Regions from separate parts of the Micromonospora sp. DT201 genome, predicted to be linked through region 2. Evidence: riboswitches for the same ligand, from Rfam matches in the RefSeq annotation. Region 2 holds a riboswitch; each other region holds the start of a gene.
The links. A riboswitch is a leader RNA that binds a small molecule or an ion and turns the genes downstream of it on or off. The one in region 2 is predicted to bind cyclic di-AMP.

Region 1 (5,308 bases), on a different contig from region 2:
CAGATGCGTGAAGACGAGGTGCGGGGATGAGTCGTCCCGGAACGCCCGGCGGGCAGCCGGGTCCGCAGCGGACCACCGACTGGACGTCCGCAACCAGCGAGCCGGCCCGGGCGTACGCCGAGCTGATCGCTGGAAACCGGCGCTTCGTCAGCGGTGCCCCACGCCACCCCAACCAGGACGCCGGGCACCGGGCTGCCGTGGCCGGCGGGCAGCACCCCTTCGCGGTGATCGTCGGCTGCTCCGACTCCCGCCTGGCCGCCGAGATCATCTTTGACCGGGGCCTCGGCGACCTGTTCGTGGTCCGCACGGCCGGGCACACCGCCGGCCCGGAGGTGCTCGGCAGCGTGGAGTACGCGGTGACCGTGCTCGGCACTCCGCTGGTGGTGGTGCTCGGCCACGACTCCTGCGGCGCGGTCCAGGCGGCGCGGGAGTCCGCCGCGACCGGCACTCAACCTCGTGGGCACCTGCGTGCGGTGGTCGACGCCGTGCTGCCCAGCCTGCGCCGGGCCGAGGCGGAGGGCGTCGACGACATCGACGGCATCGTCGACATCCACATCGCGCAGACCGTTGAAACGCTGCTCGGGCAGTCACCTGTGCTGGCCGAGGAGGTGGCACAGGGGCGCTGCGCGGTGGTGGGTGTGTCGTATCAGCTCGCCGCCGGAGTGGTGCGCCCGGTGGCCGCCGTGCCGGCCGGCATCGCGACGCTCGACGTGCCCAGCGAGTCGACCGACCCGGCGGCCGCCGCCTGACGCGACGAGGGCCGCTCCGCGACGCGGAACGGCCCTCGACGGAGGATCCTGCCGGTCAGAGCAGGGACATGTGCACGTGGTCGGTGTGGTTCGACGGCCCGCTGTACGACTTCCAGCCGGTCGCCGGGAACCAGATCTGTCGGTTCCAGATCACGTAGTAGATGCCGAGTCGGTCGGCGTTACGGATGAGGAACGCGGCGACGTTGTTGCCGTACTTCCGGGTGTCCTCGTTGTGCCACGGGGCGAATCCGCTCTTCTGCAGCGACCAGTCGCAGGCGCGGCCCTTCGGGTGCTCCCACGGCCCGCCGGAGCGGTAGCAGCCGACGAACCGGTTGAAGCCGGCCCGCTTGACCTCCTTGTACGCGTGCAGCGTGCGGGGCGTGATGCATCCGGAGGTGGTGGGGTCATCCTCGCTGCACGACTGGGCCTTCCACTCACCGTCGGCGCTGCGCCCCGGGCCGATCTTGGCGACCGGCGAGGTGGCGTCCACCAGGCCGCCGGTGAAACCCTTCCCGCCGACGAGGGCGAGCGCCTTGTCCGCCTCACTCTTCCGCTTCGCCATCAGGGCGGTCTGCTTCTGCTGCTCGCGGACCTCGGTGTCGAGGGCAAGCTTGGCCTGCTCGGCGCGGGACTTCACCGCATTGACCTGGGAGAGCTTCTGCTCATTCACCATGTTCATCTCGTCGAGCGCTGCGGCCCGTTCGACGAACGTGTCGGGAGCGTCGCTCTCGAGCAGCATCGCGAGGGCGCCCATCCGACCGGTTCGGTACGACTGGGCGGCGATCTGCCCGACCTGTGGGGCCAGCGCGTCCAGCTCGGCCTTGGCCCGGTCGACCTCCAACGCCAGCTCCAGCTGCCGCTTCTTGGATTTGTCCAGTCTGGACTTGGCGGCGGAGTAGTCGCGGTTGGCCTGCTCGATGACGTCGGTGATCAGCTGGGGCTCGTTGTCCTCCTCGTGCCCGGACGGTGTGGGGGTCGTCGGGGCGGCGTTGGCCGGGAGGGGGCCAGCGAGCACGGTCAGTGCGGCGATCACGGCCACCACGGGTGTCAGCCAGCGGCGTAGGGGTGCCGTCACAATGTTCCCTTCCGTCGACCGCCGACCGGGTTAGCTGACGGGTTCGGGGCGGAAGTGGCCCCTGCCGCTGACGCGGATTCACCCCACGTACCTGGGTCCCCGGTTCGCCGGTTGGCGATTGGGCGGTGGCACCGCAGGCGCCGCTTCGCGCCTTCATCGGTAACCGGCAGCGAGGTTACCCGAGAGTCGACCGGCTGAGCTACGCCTGGATGCCGACCAAAAGTGTCTTTTCGTCATAGCGTTGCGTGACCAGTGACGCGGTTCTCAGGTTTGTTGCTGATCTGGTCACGCTGAGCAGTGTCGCCATGCCGTATCCGTGCTCCCGATCGATTCCGGCCACCGTTTCGTGGCGGAGGATGGGGGCGGGGTTCGCGTCTGATCCGGCTCGTCGGAGCGATCCGTTCGCGGTGCGATGAGTGCGGCCAGTGCCTCCGCGCGGTCCGGCTGGGGCCGTCAGCCGCGCTTCATCAGCCGGCCGACCGCCGCCATCATCTCGGTGGCCATCTCGTCGGCCCGACCCTCGGCCGCTCCCTCGTGCATGCAGTGCCGGGCGTGCCCGTCGAGCAGCCCCAGCGCCACCTTGTCGAGTGCGGCCTGGATCGCGGAGATCTGGGTCAGCACGTCGATGCAGTAGCGGTCGTCGTCGACCATCTTCTCGATGCCGCGGACCTGCCCCTCGACTCGGCGGAGCCGCGCGAGCAGCTGGTCCTTGCTGGCGGTGTACCCGCGGATCGGGGTGGGAGCGGTCATGGCGCCAGGATAACCTACCCCTGGGGGGTATGGTAACGTGCACTTCTGACGGGATACCCCCACCGGGTACCGGTACCGAAAAGGGAGACGATCCAATGGTCAACACGACGTACCAGGTGCAGGGCATGACCTGTGGGCACTGCGTCAGCGCGGTGAGCGCCGAGGTGGGCGCCATCGCGGGCGTGCGTGACGTCCAGGTCGACCTCGCGGCCGGCCGGGTCACCGTCAGCAGCGACCAACCGCTGGACGTGCAGGTCGTCCGGGCCGCCGTCGACGAGGCCGGTTACGACCTCGTGGACGCGTGAGCGGAGGGCCGGCATGCGCACGGTGACGAGACTGGCCGGGTTCGCCGTCGGCCTCGCGGCGGTGTTCAGCGCGACCTACGGGATCGGCCGGGTGGTCGACCGCACCCCGGTCGTCGAGGGCAGGCACGACGCCCATGCCCCCCAAGCGACGGGAGCAGACGACGACGCGGTCGACCGGCTCCCCGGCGGCCTGCTCGTCTCCGACCGCGGTTACACCCTCGACCCCGTCGATGCCCAGCCCGACGAGTTCGCCTTCCGGATCACCGGCCCGGACGGCCACCCGGTGACCCGGTACGACGTGGCACACGACAAGCGGATGCACCTGATCGTCGCCCGGCGAGACCTCTCCGGTTTCCGTCATGTGCACCCCGAGCTGGCCCCGGACGGCACCTGGCGGGTCGAGACCCCGCTGGCCGGCGCGGGGCAGTGGCGGGCGTTCGCCGACTTCACCCCCACCGGGGGAGAGCCGCTGACCCTCGGCGTGGACGTGACCATCCCCGGCGAGCTGACCGAACGGCCGTTGCCCGCCCCGGCGACCACCACCACCGTCGACGGCTACACGGTCACCCTGACCGGCGCGCCGCAGCCCGGCCACACGTCACCGCTCACCCTCACCGTCAGCCGAGACGGGCAGCCGGTCACCGACCTGGAGCCCTACCTCGGCGCGTACGGGCACCTGGTGGCGTTGCGCCGGGGCGATCTGGCGTACCTGCATGTGCACCCGGACGGGACGCCTGGCGACGGGCGGACCCGCCCCGGCCCGGCCGTCACCTTCCTCGTCGAGGTGCCCTCGGCTGGCAGCTACCGGCTCTACCTCGACTTCCGGCACGGCGGGGCGGTGCACACCGCCGAATTCACCGTCAGCACCGGCACCTCGCCCGCCGTCGCCCCGCCGACCGAGAGCGACCCGAGCGGACCCGCGCCGACCGACGGTGCCGAGCACGGCACCCCCGGACACGGGCACAACTGACGGGACCAGACGATGACCACCACCAGCAGGCCGCTGCCCGAGGCACCGAACCGGGTCGAATTGGCGATCGGCGGGATGACCTGCGCCGCCTGCGCCGCCCGGATCGAAAAGAAGCTCAACCGGATGGACGGGGTGAGCGCCACCGTCAACTACGCCACCGAGAAGGCGACCATCCGGTACGCCGACGGCGTCACGCCGGACGACCTGATCGAGACCGTGCAGAAGACCGGCTACACGGCGGCGTTGCCCGCCCCGCCGACCGCCGAGCCGGCTGCGGATCCGCTGAAGGGCCCGCGTACCCGGCTCTGGGTTTCGGTGGTCCTGAGCGTGCCGGTGGTCCTGCTGGCCATGGTCCCAGCCTGGCAGTTCGACTACTGGCAGTGGCTGTCGCTGACCCTGGCCGCCCCGGTGGTGGTCTGGGGTGGGCTGCCGTTCCACCGGGCTGCCTGGACGAATCTGCGGCACGGCGCTGCCACCATGGACACGCTGGTCTCGCTCGGCACCCTGGCCGCGTTCGGCTGGTCGCTCTGGGCGCTCTTCCTTGGTGACGCCGGCATGCCGGGGATGACGCACCCGTTCCGCTTCGCCATCACCCGCACCGACGGTGCCGGCAACATCTACCTGGAGGCGGCCGCGGGGGTGACCGTTTTCATCCTGGCCGGTCGCTACTTCGAGGCGCGATCCAAGCGGACCGCCGGTGCCGCCCTGCGCGCCCTGCTCGAACTCGGTGCCAAGGAGGTGGCGGTGCTGCGCGACGGGGTGGAGACCCTGATCCCCGTCGACCAGCTCGCCGTCGGTGACCGGTTCGTGGTCCGCCCCGGGGAAAAGATCGCCACCGACGGTGTGGTCGACGAGGGCACCTCCGCCGTCGACGCCAGCATGCTCACCGGTGAGTCGGTGCCGGTCGAGGTCGGCCCGGGTGATGGCGTGGTCGGCGCCACCATCAACGCGGGCGGGCGACTGGTGGTCAGCGCCACGCGGATCGGCGCGGACACCCAACTCGCCCGCATGGCCGATCTGGTAGAGCAGGCACAGAGCGGCAAGGCGGCCGTGCAGCGCCTGGCGGACCGGATCTCCGGTGTCTTCGTGCCCATCGTCATCACGCTGGCCGTCGGCACGCTCGGCTGGTGGCTCGGCACCGGGGCCGGCCCGACCGCCGCGTTCACCGCCGCCGTGGCCGTACTGATCATCGCCTGCCCCTGCGCCCTTGGCCTGGCCACCCCGACCGCGCTGCTGGTCGGCACCGGCCGGGGCGCCCAACTCGGTGTGCTGATCAAGGGGCCGGAGGTGCTGGAGTCGACCCGCCGGGTGGACACCGTGGTGCTGGACAAGACCGGCACCGTGACGACCGGCCGGATGACCCTGGTGGACGTGGTGCCGGCGAGTGGCGAGGACCGGGCCGAGCTGCTCCGGCTCGCCGGGGCGGTGGAGGCCGCCTCCGAGCACCCGATTGCCCGTG
Region 2 (5,308 bases):
CCTGCCAGACACCCTGCCCGCCGGGGTGCAGGTGCAGCTCGGGGTGCTCGTTCGGCTGGTCCACGGTCACCGTGAGCTGCGGGGTGGGCGCGAAGACCATCACGTGCCCGCTCACCGGTCGTCACCGTTCACGATGTCGCGCTCCAACACGTCGGGTGATTTGTCACTAACCGACCCTAATGGGGCAGGTGGGGGCACGGCATCCCATCGGCCGGGGTTCGTCGTCGCATTGGCAGCCGTCGGGCGTTGCCAGCCAGACATCGGTACGGGACGATCGTGCGACCAACTGCGGCGGGAGACGGTGTGCTCAGCAGCGATACCTTCAGTTACACCGTCCAGGCCCGGTGTTCGCCGGCCGAGGCGGCGGCGATGCTCAGTGACCTGACCCGACAGGGTGAGTTGCACCCACTGATTGTTCGGGTCCGCCGACTGCCGCCCCGACCTGGTGCCCTGGCCAGTTACACGATCAACGACCGGCTGGCGGCCGGCCCGCTACGCTTCCGGACTACCTACCACGCCGACGTGCTGATCAGCGAGGACGACGAGATCGTCGTGGTGGCCCGCCAGTGGCCGGCCACCACGGTGCGCAACCACACCCGACTGCGCGCCGAGCCGGACGGCCTGGTCCGGATCGACGTCGACATCACCCTGACCGCGCCGACCCTCCTGTTTCGGTACGCGTTCCGCCAGGCCCGGGCCGCCCACCTCGCCCTGGCCACCCGGCTCGGCGCGGCCCTGGACCGCACCGGCGGCAGCCTGCCCCCTGCCTGACCGCACCCCGCACCCCGCCGCGCCCAAGATCGTGCTCGATCGTGGATGTCAACACCGTTGCGTTAGCGATCGGTTGCTGGGCGAAAGGGGCACGGTGGACTCCCGACACCCAGGTCCGTCACTCCAGAAACGCCCCGCCAGCGCCGATCTTGCAGTTTCGGTCGCCGATATGCGCGGAATGCTTGCTTATGTCGCGACAGTAAACGCAAGATCGCGAAGGAAGGGCCGCCCGTCCTCGTCGATCATGGAGTTGTGGTGCCTGGTTTAGTGCGGTTCGGGCACTTTGCCACCCACCACAACTCCATGATCGACGGGACAGTGCGGGGTTGACGAACTGTTGTCGTGGATGTAGTGGCCTGTGGGCGGCAGGAGGCCACTACATCGTGGTTGCAGCGCGATCACGGCTCACGAGGTTGGGTCGCGCGGCGGGACGCCGTCCCCAGGGCTTGTAGGTGGACAACACCGTCGCAATGATCATCAAGCTGGTCGACACCGCGGGTGCGATCACCAGGTCGGCGCGATCGCGTGCGGGCAGGGCGGCGCCCATCGCACCGGCGTGCCGCAGATTCGGGGTGAGCAGGAACAGCACCAGCCCGACCATGACCGTGGTGAGCACGAGCTTGACCAGCACCCAGCGGTAGCGCAGCAGGCCCCACGGGGTAAGTAGCGCGCTGGCGACACCGATCAGCCAGACCAGGACGCTCAGTGGCGCGAACAGCACGGTGCCGACCAGCGAGGTGACCGGGTAGACCACCGCCGGGTCGGCGCCACGCTGCACGGCGATGCCCAGGGTGAGCAGCACCAGGTCGGCGCCGAGCCAGCCGAGCGAGGTGACCAGATGCAGGGTGAGCAGCCCCTTGCGGGCGGTGGGTGGGATCCGAGGCATACCGCGATGCTGCCCGCCGACACCGGCCGGGTCGTCCGACCGCCAGCGACATCAGGGGTACGCCTGGCGACGTAGCCAGTGCCGACCAGGCCGGTGCGGCGGTACCGCCGCACGTCCATGGTCGACACCAGATTGCCGATGTCGGGGTATCCCGTCGCCCGGATACCCCGACATCGGCGAGGTGGAGTGGATCATCCCCGGCCGGTCTGGCCTGGAGACCTACTCGCCTCGGATGGATCAGTAGACCGACAGGTGTACGTGGTTGGTGTGGGCGCTGGACGGGTCACTTCCCGCTCCGCTGTACGACTTCCACCCGCTGCTGGGCAGCCAGATCTGCCTGTACCAGATCACGTACAGGACGGCGAGCCGGTCGGCGTTGCGGATGAAGTACGCGGCCAGGTTGTTGCCGTACGTCTTGTCGCCGCCGGTGGCGTTCCCGCCGAAGCCGTTCTTCTGCGCGGCGAAGTCGCAGGCCCGGCCCTTCGGGTGTTCACCGGAGCCGCTCGGGCGGTGACAGGAGACGTACCGGGTGAAGCCAGCGGCCTTGGCCTGGTTGAGGGCGTGCAGGGTGCGCGGGGTGACGCAGCCGTTGGCGGGCGTGGGGTCGTTGATGCTGCACCTCTCCGACGGCCAGGAGCCATCGGAGTTGCGCGGCGCGGGTTCCGCGTTGGCGGTCGAGGTGCCCCGGTTGGAGCCGGTGTCGGCGGTGGTCTGCGGCTGGGGCGTGTTGGCCACGGTCAGGGCCCGTTCGGCCTGCTCCTTGCGCTTGGCCATCACCGCGACCTGCTTGCGCTGCTCGGTGACCTCGCCGTTCAGAGCGAGCTGGGTGCGATTGGCCTGGTCCTTGCTGGCGAGCAGGTCGCGCAGCACCTTGTCCTCGTTGGCAGCCACCGCGCCCAGTGTGGCGGCCCGATCCATGAAGCCGTCGGGGGTGCCGCTGTTGATCAGCGCCGCCACCGTGCCGAGCCGGCCTGTGCGGTAGGCCACGCCGGCGATCTCGCCGACCTTGCCGTTACGGTGGGCGAGCTCGACCTCGATGGTCTTCAGCTGGGTGGTGAGCTGCTTCTGCCGCTGCACAGAGGTGTCCAGGGCGCGCTTGGCGTCCAGGTAGCCCTTGCTGGCGGCCTCGAGTTGGGCTCGCAGCGCCGGAGTGCCGCCCTCTTCGTCGGAGTCGGGTGCTGCGGCGGCCCGCAGGCCGGTCGGGGGAGCGGCCGAGGCGGTGCCGGCCGGAAGCGCGATGCTGAGGGCGAACATCGCGACGATCAGTGCCGCAAGTCGGGCGGCGGGTGGTCGTGCTGGTGCCACTGCGCATGTCCTTCCGTCAGCCGCCGACCGGGTTAGCTGACGGGTTCGGGACGGAAGATCCCTACCGCTGACGCGGATGCACCCCAGGAACGTGGTTCCCCGGTTCGCCTACGTGGGCAATTAGGCGGCGACCGCCACCGGCGCCGGGAGGGCGCCGCCTGGTGGAGGCCGGGACCGAGCCTACCGGTGCAGGTGGGACCCGTGCAGCCGATGTGACGGACGGTGCGTGCGTCATCACCGGAACTCGCCTTACCACTCGATCGAGCCGCAGGACCCCGAGGTGGCGCCGGGCTCGATCTGCAACGTCGCGTGCTCGATCCGAAAGTCGTCGTGCAGGGCCGTGCGCGCCGCGGAGAGCACCGCGCCGACTTCCGCGCCGGGCGCCATGGTCAGGTGCGCGGAGGCCACCTCCATGCCCGAGGTGAGGGTCCAGACGTGCAGGTCGTGCACCTCGACCACACCGGGGACCGCAGCGAGCCGGTCGTGCACGGCGGTCACCTGGAGGTGCTCCGGGGCGGCCTGCACCAGGATGCGGACTGCGGCGCGTGCCAGCCGCCAGGTGCGCGGCAGGATGAACACGCCGATGGCGACGGCGACCAGTGGGTCGGCCCACCACCAGTCGGTGACGGAGATGAGCAGCGCCGCGCCGATCACACCGAGTGAGCCGAGCAGGTCGCCGAGCACCTCCAGGTAGGCGCCCTGAAGGTTGATGCTCTCTCGGGCTCCGGCGCGGAGCAGGGCGAAGGCACCGACGTTCGCGAGCAGGCCGAGCACGGCCACCGCGAGCATCGGGCCGGCGATGACCTCGTGTGGGGCACCGAAGCGGCTGATCGCCTCGATCACCACGTAGACCGCGACGGCGGAGAGCAGGACGGCGTTGGCGAGTGCGGCGAGCACCTCGAGTCGGTAGAGCCCGAAGGTGCGCTGCGGGTCGCCGGTGGCCCGCCGGGTCGCGGTGATCGCGGCGAGCGCCATCCCGATGCCGAGCACGTCGGTGAACATGTGGCCGGCGTCGGAGAGCAGAGCGAGTGAGCCGGTGTGCAGGGCGGCCACCGCCTCGACCACCATCAGGGTGGCGAGCAGCCCGAACGCCGCCCAGAGTCGGCCCCTGTGCTGGTGTGCGGCATTGGCGACCGACCCGTGGTGGTGGTCATGACCTGCGCCCACGAGATCCACCTTCCGCCGCCAGTCGGGACCCGGTCAAATGTATGTTCACATCGCTATGTATGCAAGTATTCGGGTCGACGGCTCACCCGGCAGGCCAGCCGTCACAGATCAGCCGGTCGGGTCGATGGTGGTGAGTCGCTGAGTGGCCCGGGAAAGCGCCACGTACAGGGTGCGTACCCCGGCACCCGGATCCGCCCGGATCTCGCTCGGGGCGACCAGCACCACCCCGTCGTACTCCATGCCCTTGGCCTCCAGGCTGGTCACCACCTGTAGGCGCGGCGCGTCGAGCGCGTCGAGCCAGCCGGCGACCTCGTCGCGGCGGGGGACCGGCGTGATCACCCCGACGGTGCCCTCCACCTCGGCCAGCAGACCGGCGGCCGCCTCCACGGTCGCGGTCTCCAGCCCCGTCGCGGGCACCACCAGCTCGACCGGATCAACCCCGGTGGAGCGGACGGCGGTCGGCAGCGGCAGGTCAGGGTAGAGCCGGCGGATCTCCGCCGCGGCCACTGCGAAGATCTCCGCCGAGTTGCGGTAGTTGGTGGTGAGCGTGAAATCGTGTCGCTTGCGCCGGCCCAGCGCCTGGTCGCGGGCCTGATTCAGTTCTTCCGGATCGCCGGTCCACGCGGTCTGCGCGGGGTCACCCACCACCGTCCAGGAGGCAAGCCGGCCACGCCGGCCGACCATCCGCCACTGCATCGGCGACACGTCCTGTGCCTCGTCCACCACGACGTGCGCGTAATCCCGGTAGTCCTCCGGACGCTCCCGGGCCGCAGCCCGGGCAGCCCGCTGCCGTTCGCCGAGGGTGCTCAGCTCGCGTACGCCGCCAGCCAGTTGGAACGGGTCGCGCCGGGCCCGAGCCGGCTTCGCCGGCTTGCCGAGCAGCGCGTCCAACTCGTCCAACAGCGCCACGTCGGCGATGGTCAGCCCGTCGGTGTCCAAGCTCCGGTACGCGGCGCTGAGCAGCCGGATCTCCGCGCCGGAGAGGATCCCGCTCGCATAGCGGCGCAGGCGGTCCGGCTGGGCCAGCCAGCCGAGCACGTGCCGAGGGTGCAACCGAGGCCACCACGCCTTGAGAAACTCCCGGAACTCGGCCCGCTCGGCGATCTCGCCCTCGAAGGTCCGCTGCTCCGGCAGCCTGATGCCCACTTCGCGGGCCTGTGCCCAGAGCGCGGCGAACAC
Region 3 (5,308 bases), on a different contig from region 2:
CGAGGAGGATACGGACGTGCTGGTGACCCTGCCGAGGTTCGGAGTCCCGGCATGACGAGCGCCGCAACGGTGTCAACTGCCCGGCCCGCCCCCGCACCAGCCCGACTGCCCTCGCTGACCGGGCTGCGGTGGATCGCCGCGTTGCTGGTCTTCGGTTTCCACGCGGGCACCATGCGGATCATCGCCGAGCCGGACTACAAGGCCGTGGTCGACGCGTTGTTCACTCTCGGCCTGTCCGGGGTGCAGTTCTTCTTCATCCTCAGCGGTTTCGTGTTGGTCTGGTCGGCCCGCGCGGGCGACTCCCGGCGCACCTTCTGGCGGCGACGGGTTGCCAAGATCTACCCGAACCACCTGGTGCTGTGGGGGGCGGCGCTGCTGGTCGCCTGGTGGTTCGCCGACCCGGTCCTGCCAGCGGCCGCGTTGGAGAACGTGCTGCTGTTGCAGGCCTGGGATCCCCGGCCGGGCTGGTTCTACAGCATCAACACCGTGAGCTGGTCGCTCTCCTGCGAGTTCTTCTTCTACCTGTGTCTGCCGCTGGCGTTGCCGCTGCTGCGCCGGGCTCGGCCGAAGCTGCTCTGGGCGCTGATCGTCGTGCTGCCGCTGCTGATCCTCGCGCTCTGGCCGGCCCAGCAGTTGGTGCCGGAGGTGAGCCGGTGGTGGTTCACCCAGATCTTCCCGCCCGTCCGGTCGCTGGAGTTCTGGCTGGGCGCGGTGGCGGCCGAGTTGATGCGCCGTGGCCTCTGGCGTGGTCCGGGGCTGACCGTAGCCAGCGGGATCTTCGTGGCCACCTGGGTGGCAGCCGCGGAGTGGATTCGCGCCGAGCTGTGGACCACTCTGCTCGCGGTCGCGTACCTGCTGGTGATCGCCGCCGCCGCGGACGCGGACGTGCGGGGTAAGCGTTCGCCGTGGCGGTCCCGGCCCCTGGTCTGGCTCGGCGAGGTCTCGTTCGCCTTCTACCTGGTCCATGTGCTGGTGATGACGAGCGTGCTGCGCTTCACCGGTGACTGGGGGACCGGCTTCGAGGGCTGGCGCGGCCCGGTCGCGGTGCTCGGTTTCCTGCTGGTGAACCTGGTCCTCGCCGGGTTGCTGCATCGCTTCGTCGAGACCCCGATGATGCGCCGGCTCGGGCCGCGCCGTCCGGCCCGGCCGCCCGTGCCGCAACAACGCACGCCGGTAACCCAGGCTGCCGGCAACGACGCCCGCAACGCCGATGGCGACGGGACTCAAGCCGAGGCCGGCGGGGCTGACCAGGCCGGGAGCCAGTCAACGTACGTCGACTCGCGCTGACTCCGTCCACCCTGGTCAGGGGGTTCGGCGCGGCGTGCGGCGACACGCCCGGGGTCGGTGCGCCCGGGTCGGCACGGCGGTAGCGTGGGGGCGTGCTTCCGGTCGCGCTCACCTGTCCGCTGTGGTGGGTGGCGCGCTGGGCTACGCGGGTGCTGACCAGCCTTGCCGTGGTCGCGGCCCTGGCGCTTGGCGCCGGCACGGCCTCGGCCGCCGCGCCCACCCTGAGTGCCGTGCCCACCCTGAGTGCCGCGCCCAGCCTGAGTGCCGAGCCATCGGCGTTCGCGCCCGGGCTGCTCGCGGCATTCAGCCGGCCCACCTCGGGCGAGGGTGTCGTGCACCCGGCGCAGGCGGTCCGTGCGGGGGCCGGCGAAGAGTCCTTCCCGGCCGGGTCGGTCGACTCGCATCCGGCGCCGCCCGGAGGCCAGGGCACCATCGCGGCAGGCGTGCTGCCGGTGCACGCGGCCGGGTCCGACCGGCTGCCTCTCGTCGACGGTCCACACCGCTGGGCTCCCCGGGGCCCACCCCGGCGCTGAGCCACCCGGGACAAGCGTCCCGTCGCTGCGCCCCGTCGACCTACCAGCTCTGCATCCCGCCGATCCGTGGCCCGCCGTGGCCAGGAGGCCGGTGGGGCTTCCCATCGCTTGTTCTCTCCCCGAGGTGCCGACCATGGAGACCGTCGTCTTCTACCAGTTCCTGACCGAGGTGCCGCAGGCCGCTGCCATCTGGTCGGCTCTGTTCCTGCTGGCACTTGGCGTACTCGCCGTGCTGGTCGCCCGCCCCGAGCGGGACCGGCCCACGGACGACCCGCTCCCCGTCGCGCCGACCGCCCGCGAGTTGGCTGCGGCCGAGGCCGTCGACCTACGCCGGTACGCCGAGGAGGTGACCGTGGCCGCGGCCGGCGCGGCCAGGACGGCACGGCGGCGACGCGATGCCTGGCTCTCCGCTCAGGAGCAGATGGAGCGGGCCTTGGCGGGGTACGACGAGGCGGACACCGCCGCCCGTCGCTTCGCGGGGTCCGGGGCGCTGCCCACCCCGCACACCCCCCGGACCCCCGCCGAGTACGTCGCTCGGGAGCGCTACCTGCACCGTGCGGCGACGGCGGCGTACTGGCGGGGCGATCTGACCATGGCGCAGCTCGGAGACGTGTTCGCCCACCGGCACGGCTGGGATCCCCGACGGCACCCGGTCGAGCAGGAGGTGCTGCTCAGCCGGGCGATCCGGGACGCGAGGCTTGCCGACTACCAGGCCGCGGCCACCGAGGAGCGGGCCGCCTGGCGGAGCGCGGAACTGGCCGCCGAGTCGGCGCGCGCCCTCGCCGATGAGGCGTACGCGGCAGCGGCCCGGCTGCGGCCGAGCCCGGCACCCGCCCGACGGGCGGCGAGCGGGGCGTCCCGTCCCGCCCTCGTGGCGCGTTGGCGCCCAGCCCGTGCGGGTTGAGTCCGATCCGTTGTGTGAGCCCGGCCACGCTATCCGGAATTCGGGCGTCCGGCACGATCGGCTCGATTTTTCCCGTAATTGTGGCCGCATTATCGGCGGCCTGTCCGGTTGTCGCCCGGAGGCGTCACCGTAACCGGTTGTCCCATCGAGTCACATCATCAGCAATACGCGCAGAAATTGCTGCACCAAATCAGGTTTACGCAGGTGAACCTTGCTTGGCAGGCCGCGAACAGGCCAGTAGTGTCGTCCCGTCTGGCGCGGTAACCGATCGCAAGAGGCGACGCCGTGTCGACCCGCTCAATCGTGATCAACGAACCGGGGACCCATCAGTAAGTCTGGGGTGAATCCGCGAGCCACGGCCTGCGGTAGGGCGATCTTCCCGCCCGAATCCGTCAGCTAACCCGGTAGGCGGTGCCGGAAGGAGTTCCAAACTCGTGCAGCACCTCTCCACCCCTCGGCTGTTCCCTCGCCTCCACGGCGCAGCGGTGCCCCCGCTCATCCGTCCAGTGACGGTGAGCTGACCCCCCGGGTCATCGCCTCTCCCGCCCGGCCGCGCCGGGCGTTTCCCTGAGCGGTTCACCATCCGCGGACCACGGTCCGCGCGCTGGCGCCTGCCCGGATACCGGTCCGGCCCCGGTGTGCCGCTCTCCCCTCGATCCGTGGAGGACCCCGTGAAGCACACCATGCAGCGTCAGCTCCGCCGTTTCGCCACCGAGCGCCCGTTCCAGATCCTCGCCGCTTCTGCCGCGGCCCTCGTGATCGCCACCACCACCGGTGCCCTGCTCACCGATGCCGACGACGCCCCGGCCAGCCAGCGCACCGCGACCACGGTCGCCGAGATGCGCAGCGACACCGCCGTCTCCAGCGACGCGTCCCCCTTGGCCAGCGCCGCGCCGAGCACCGCCGCACCGGCTACCAGCGCCGCGGCTCCCGCGGCCAAGGCCAGCAGCAACCCGGACCTGACCCGTAAGCCGGAGCGGCCGAAGCCACCCGCGACCAAGGTGCTCGACTACGACTACGAGGCGCAGAACACCTACTACAACTGCGGCCCGGCGGCCACCCGCAACGCGCTCAGCGCCACCGGCATCGACCGCACCCAGGAAGAGCTCGGTGCCGAGATGGGCACCACCGAGATGGGCACCAACTCGGCCGAGGACACCACCCGGGTCCTCAACGCCGAGGTGAAGGGCTCCCCGTACCAGACCCGGATGTTCGCCGGCGCGCCCAGCCCGGCGCAGATGGACCAGCTCCAGGCCGACGTGGTCAAGGCCATCACCGAGGGCCGGGGCGTGGTGGCCAACGTCGTCGGCGACGCCACCGACACCGACGGTGGCTGGCACTCCTACGGCGGCGGGCACTACATCGCTGTCGTGGGTTACAAGGACAACGGCCGGACCGTGCGGATCGCCGACTCGGCGAACCCGGCCGACCCGTCGTACTGGGTCACCACGATCGACCTGGCCAACTGGATCGCCAGCCGGGGCTACTCCGCCTGACACAGGCACGCTGACCGCCGCGGGCGCCGTCCCTCACGAGGGGCCGGCGCCCGCGGTGTCTTTCCCCAGCGGTACGGCGTGCGCCACGATCGGCGACTCTCGTCCGGGGCAGTGAACCGTGGCAGACTGCGGCCGTGGTGGATGAATCGGTTGGTCACGCCGGCCGCAGGCCGTTCCTTCTGCTGCTGCACGGGATGGGCGCGACCGGGGACGTCTGGCTGCCGTGGGCGCCGTTGTTGGAGCAGCACTGGCCCGGGCGGTGGCTGGCACCGGACCTTGCCGGCCACGGCTGGGCGGCGCCGCTGCCGTCGTACTCCTTCGAGGGTTTCGCCCGGCAGATCGCCCACCGCGGCCTCGCCGCCGACGACCGGCTCGTCGTGCTCGGGCACTCGCTGGGTGGAGTGGTCGGCTTGGTGCTGGCAGCCCGCGACGCCGGGATGCCGGTGGACGCGGTGGTCGGGCTGGGCATCAAGGCCCTCTGGTCGCCCGCGGAGCTGACCCGCGCCGCCGAGATCGCCGCCCGCCCGGTGAGCTGGTTTGCCAGCCGCACCGAGGCGGCCCGCCGCTACCTGCGCGTCTCCGGACTGGCCGGCCTGCTTCCGCCGGACCACCCGGTCGTGGACGCCGGGCTGCGCCAGGTCGACGGCCGCTGGCGTCTCGCCATGGACCCGGGGGCCTTCGCCGTCGGCGAGCCCGACCTGGCCGCGCTGCTGGCGGCGACCGACGTGCCGGTGGTGCTGGCGCGCGGGGAACACGACCCGATGGTCACCGACGAACAGCTCAGGGAGTACGGCGTTCCGGTCGCCACGCTGCCCGGCCTCGGGCACAACGCGCACGTGGAGGACCCGGCGGCCGTGCTGGCGCTGCTCGACCCGTATCGCTGAACTCTCCGGAGCGTGTTCGGGAGCAGGAATATCGGTCGTGCCACGCCCACGCCGAGGCATACGATCCTGCATCGATGCCTATCACCGATTCGACACTGCTCGTCAGCGTGAGCCTGAACGTCGTCGACACCCGACTCGACGACGCGGTGCGTCGCTGCCAACCGCTCGTCGCCGCGCTCACCCCGGATGGCCTGACGGTGGCCC

Region 1: it holds a riboswitch for cyclic di-AMP, as region 2 does, so the genes downstream of both, ACLQ28_RS07445 (coiled-coil domain-containing protein) here and ACLQ28_RS22820 (coiled-coil domain-containing protein) in region 2, are expected to answer to the same signal.
Region 3: it holds a riboswitch for cyclic di-AMP, as region 2 does, so the genes downstream of both, ACLQ28_RS29280 (C39 family peptidase) here and ACLQ28_RS22820 (coiled-coil domain-containing protein) in region 2, are expected to answer to the same signal.

What each region holds. Positions count from the first base shown of each region.
Region 1 covers NZ_JBNCKP010000003.1:108,452-113,759, forward strand. The annotation lists gene ACLQ28_RS07440 (carbonic anhydrase) at 27-749, shown strand; gene ACLQ28_RS07445 (coiled-coil domain-containing protein) at 805-1,824, opposite strand; cyclic di-AMP (ydaO/yuaA leader) riboswitch at 1,829-1,959, opposite strand; gene ACLQ28_RS07450 (metal-sensitive transcriptional regulator) at 2,278-2,574, opposite strand; gene ACLQ28_RS07455 (heavy-metal-associated domain-containing protein) at 2,670-2,879, shown strand; gene ACLQ28_RS07460 (hypothetical protein) at 2,893-3,849, shown strand; gene ACLQ28_RS07465 (heavy metal translocating P-type ATPase) at 3,862-5,308, shown strand, end outside.
Region 2 covers NZ_JBNCKP010000015.1:78,134-83,441, forward strand. The annotation lists gene ACLQ28_RS22805 (1-phosphofructokinase family hexose kinase) at 1-100, opposite strand, end outside; gene ACLQ28_RS22810 (SRPBCC family protein) at 304-771, shown strand; gene ACLQ28_RS22815 (hypothetical protein) at 1,148-1,657, opposite strand; gene ACLQ28_RS22820 (coiled-coil domain-containing protein) at 1,895-2,962, opposite strand; cyclic di-AMP (ydaO/yuaA leader) riboswitch at 2,968-3,099, opposite strand; gene ACLQ28_RS22825 (cation diffusion facilitator family transporter) at 3,212-4,129, opposite strand; gene ACLQ28_RS22830 (HelD family protein) at 4,238-5,308, opposite strand, start outside.
Region 3 covers NZ_JBNCKP010000024.1:15,300-20,607, forward strand. The annotation lists gene ACLQ28_RS29265 (acyltransferase family protein) at 52-1,287, shown strand; gene ACLQ28_RS29270 (hypothetical protein) at 1,380-1,820, shown strand; gene ACLQ28_RS29275 (hypothetical protein) at 1,954-2,724, shown strand; cyclic di-AMP (ydaO/yuaA leader) riboswitch at 3,009-3,150, shown strand; gene ACLQ28_RS29280 (C39 family peptidase) at 3,384-4,220, shown strand; gene ACLQ28_RS29285 (alpha/beta fold hydrolase) at 4,355-5,104, shown strand; gene ACLQ28_RS29290 (hypothetical protein) at 5,179-5,308, shown strand, end outside.